One region of the Romboutsia sp. MSSM.1001216sp_RTP31141st1_G3_RTP31141_220114 genome, then DNA from elsewhere that is predicted to be linked to it. Evidence: riboswitches for the same ligand, from Rfam matches in the RefSeq annotation. Region 1 holds a riboswitch; the other holds the start of a gene.
The links. A riboswitch is a leader RNA that binds a small molecule or an ion and turns the genes downstream of it on or off. The one in region 1 is predicted to bind S-adenosylmethionine.

Region 1 (2,213 bases):
GTTTTGAAATATGTTATATGTCAAAATTTGTATGCAGAACATTAAAAATAATAAAAAGCAGATAAATAGCCTAACCTATAAAAATTTAAGCTAAAGAACAGGCTATATTAAATATTGATTTGTCATGTAGAAAGAAGTAAAGATAAAGATATAAGTTCGGCAAGTTCTAATATAAAACTAAGTCGAACGTTATTAAAAGAAAATCTATTATTTTCATCTATCTTATCTACAATACCTACAATAGAATAGTTTCCTATTTGAGGTAATTTTTTACCTACCCCCTTGCCAGGAAGAATAGGACCTTCTCTGACTTGGATATTTCCTATATTATTTTTTGCACCCAGACATGCATCAATAGCTAGAAAATTTCCGTTAGGATGAGCCTTTTTTATATGTTCGATAGACTCATATATATTTAAAGCATGAATAGGATTATCTAAGGTTCCGTAGACAGGGAAATTAAAGTCGCTATTTTTAAGCATAGTGCCAACTAAAGGGCCAAGAGCATCACCTATAGCCCGATCTGTTCCTATACAGACCACAACTGTATTATCATTTATTATGTCTCTAAGTACAGAACAAAGGATTTCAACAACATTTTCTTTATTATAATTGACCTTGGCCAGATACATAGGAACACCCCCTTCACAAGAATATATGAAATATAGGATAAAAAAAGACCTATATAGATTTATAAGATATAATATGAAAAAATTATTAAATAGGATACAAGATAGTTTGAATAGACAAGCAAAAAATTATTGCATAAAAGATTGACAGTATATAAAAAAGGTAGTAACATATAAGTTAGTGATACAAAATAATAACTTAATAAATTCTTGATTACCTTATCAAGAGCGGCGGAGGGACAGGCCCTGTGAAGCCCAGCAACCACCCATTAGGGAAAAGGTGCTAAATCCTACAAGACTTTATAGTTTTGAGAGATGAGGTTAGTTAATTAGCATATACGAAATAATTAACCTCTTCTTAATAAGAAGAGGTTTTTTTATTAGATAAATAATTACTAAACTCCTAGCTCTTAAGATTTAATTAGGTTGTATTTTAGTGAAAATCATTATAAATGATTAGAAATCAAATCTAAATAAAATGAATTATATTAAGGAGGAGATACAAATGGCAAGACATTTATTTACGTCGGAATCAGTAACTGAAGGGCATCCAGATAAAATCTGTGACCAAATATCAGATTCTATACTAGATGCATTATTAGAGAAAGATCCACATGCAAGGGTAGCTTGTGAAACAACAACTACAACAGGATTAGTATTAGTAGCAGGAGAAATAAGTACTAATACATATGTAGACATTCCTAAATTAGTAAGAGAAACAGTAAGAGAAATAGGGTATGACAGAGCTAAATATGGATTTGACTGTGATACTTGTGCAGTAATAACTGCAATAGATGAACAATCAGGCGATATAGCTATGGGTGTTGATGAAGCCTTAGAAAATAGAGAAGGTGAAAATGCTGAAGATGAAATAGAAAAGGTTGGAGCAGGAGACCAAGGTATAATGTTTGGTTTCGCTTGTAATGAAACAGAAGAGTTAATGCCACTTCCAATATCTTTAGCTCATAAGCTATCTAGAAGATTAACAGAAGTTAGAAAAAATAAAACTTTAGAGTACTTAAGACCGGATGGAAAGACTCAAGTTACAATAGAATACGATGGAAATACTCCTGTTAGAGTTCATACTATACTTATATCAACTCAACATGGAGAAGAAGTTACTAACGAAACAATAAGAAAAGATTTAATAGAGCATGTTATTAAAGCTGTTATACCAGCAGATTTAATGGATGAAGAAACTATAATATACATCAACCCAACAGGAAGATTCGTTATAGGAGGACCACAAGGAGATACAGGTCTTACAGGAAGAAAAATAATAATAGATACTTACGGAGGATACTCAAGACATGGTGGAGGAGCATTCTCAGGAAAAGATCCAACAAAGGTTGATAGATCAGCAGCTTATGCAGCAAGATATGTAGCTAAAAATATAGTAGCAGCAGGACTAGCAGATAAATGTGAAATAGAGTTAGCTTATGCAATAGGTGTTGCTAGACCATTATCAGTATTTATAGATACTTTTGGAACTGGAAAAGTTGAAGAATCTAAATTAGTAGAATTAGTAAATAAACACTTCGATTTAAGACCAGGAGCAATAATAAGAGACTTAGACTTAAGAAG
Region 2 (2,213 bases), on a different contig from region 1:
AAAAAGATAAAAATAGCTACACTAGGTGTTGCAACAGGTGCTATAACAGGAATACTAGGTGGGGTTTTATTAGCTCCTAAGTCAGGAAAAGAAACTAGAGAAGATATAAAAAATACAGCTAAAGATATAAACACAAATGTAAGTGAAAAGGCTGCCAAAACAAAAGAAAAATTAACTACAAATGTAAATGAATCTAAGAGAAGAATAAAAGAGTATTTAGATAGTAAAAAGAAAGAAAATGAAGACGTAGTAGATACTAATGTTGTAGAATTATTACAAGCTCCACAAGAAGCTAAGGATAAAGAATAATTGCTATGGAGAATAACATTATGTACATAGATTTAAATGTAATATATATAATACTAGCATTATTAGGTATAGGTGCATTAATATTTTTAATAATAACTTTAAAAAATATTAATGAATTTATTAAAAATATCAATACAGTGGTATCAACAAATTCTGATGACATACATACAGTAGTAGGTAAATTACCTAATTTAGTTGATAATATCAGCGATATTAGTGAAAATGTAAAAGACGTTGCGGAAGTTGCAACAGATGTAACAGCAGATATAGTAGTGGCTAAAGAAAATGTAAAATCTAATGTTGAGATATTTACTGAAATATTAAATATATTAAAATCTGTATTTATTAATAAATAGTCATAAAAGTCATAATTAAATCGTAATTTAATTATGACTTTTTTTATTTGCTAATATATCATAATAAATTAAGATGTATAAAAAATTAATATATATAATTTATAAGTAGATTTATTAGAATAATTAAAAAATAATATTGACAAAATTGTGAAAATTAACTATTATATAAATAATTAAATAATTCTTATCAAGAGTGGCGGAGGGACTGGCCCGACGAAGCCCAGCAACCAGTATTATTATACGGGTGCTAAATCCTGCAGCATAAGCTGAAAGATGAGAGTATAATTTTTGCTGTCAAAGCCTGAGTTATCTCAGGTTTTTTTTATTAAAAAATATCAGGTATATTTAAATAAATTAAAATTATACTCTTTAGAAGTTTTAATATAAAGGGAGGTATATTATGAAAGAAGAAGCAAAAAAAGGTAGTATATTAGGATTATTACCACTGGGTGTATTTTTAATAGTATTTTTAGGTAGCGGGGTAATAACTGGGGATTTTTATAAAATGCCAGCAATAGTAGCATTTATAATCGCAACTATAGTAGGATTTTCTCTTAATAGAAAAGTTAGTTTAGGAGAAAAGATAGAAGTATTTTGTAAAGGTGCAGGTAATATAGATATAATATCTATGATTATGATATTTATACTTGCAGGCTCTTTTTCAAGTGTAGCTAAGGCAATGGGAGGTGTTGACTCAACTGTTAATTTAAGTTTATCAATTCTTCCTCCTAATCTTTTAGTATCAGGGTTATTTGTAATAGGATGTTTTATATCTATATCTATGGGAACATCAATGGGAACAATAGCAGCACTTGGGCCAATAGGCATAGGAATTGCAGCTAAAACAGGAATACCAGCACCATTAGTAATAGGAGCTGTTGTAGGTGGAGCTATGTTTGGAGATAATTTATCTATGATATCAGACACTACAATAGCAGCAACCAAAACTCAAGGATGTGAATTAAAAGATAAATTTAGAGTAAATTTCTTAATAGTTTTACCAGCAGCTATTATAACTGCTATATTATTAGCTACTATAACATCAGGGTATAGTTTAGGTGGTAGCACAAGCTATAGATATGATTTTATAAAAGTTTTACCATATTTAGGAGTGTTATTAGGAGCTTTATGTGGAGTAAATGTATTTGTTTTACTTAGTTTTGGAGTAGTATTTGCAGGTGCAATAGGATTATTTACAAATTCATTTGGGTTATTTGGATTTATAGAAGCTATATCAGGTGGTATATCAGGAATGTATGAATTATGTCTACTTGTTATAATAATCGGAGGACTTGTAGAACTTATAAAATTAAATGGTGGAATAGACTTTATACTTAATTTTATAAGTAGTAAAATAAAAACTAAAAAAGGTGCAGAGTTTGGTATAGCAGCATTAGTAAGTATAGTAGATTTATGTACAGCAAACAACACTATAGCAATAGTAACAGCAGGGCCACTTGCAAAAGATATAGCTACAAAATTTGATATAGATAATAGAAAAACTGCAAGTATATTAGATATATTCTCATCTTGTTGGCAAGGCATAGT

Region 2: it holds a riboswitch for S-adenosylmethionine, as region 1 does, so the genes downstream of both, ABCP60_RS07910 (Na+/H+ antiporter NhaC family protein) here and metK (methionine adenosyltransferase) in region 1, are expected to answer to the same signal.

The regions. Positions count from the first base shown of each region.
Region 1 is NZ_JBCIUO010000013.1:30,006-32,218, reverse strand. It holds gene yyaC (spore protease YyaC) at 123-632, opposite strand; SAM riboswitch class I at 846-951, shown strand; gene metK (methionine adenosyltransferase) at 1,135-2,213, shown strand, end outside.
Region 2 is NZ_JBCIUO010000003.1:209,076-211,288, reverse strand. It holds gene ABCP60_RS07920 (YtxH domain-containing protein) at 1-309, shown strand, start outside; gene ABCP60_RS07915 (hypothetical protein) at 330-665, shown strand; SAM riboswitch class I at 847-945, shown strand; gene ABCP60_RS07910 (Na+/H+ antiporter NhaC family protein) at 1,066-2,213, shown strand, end outside.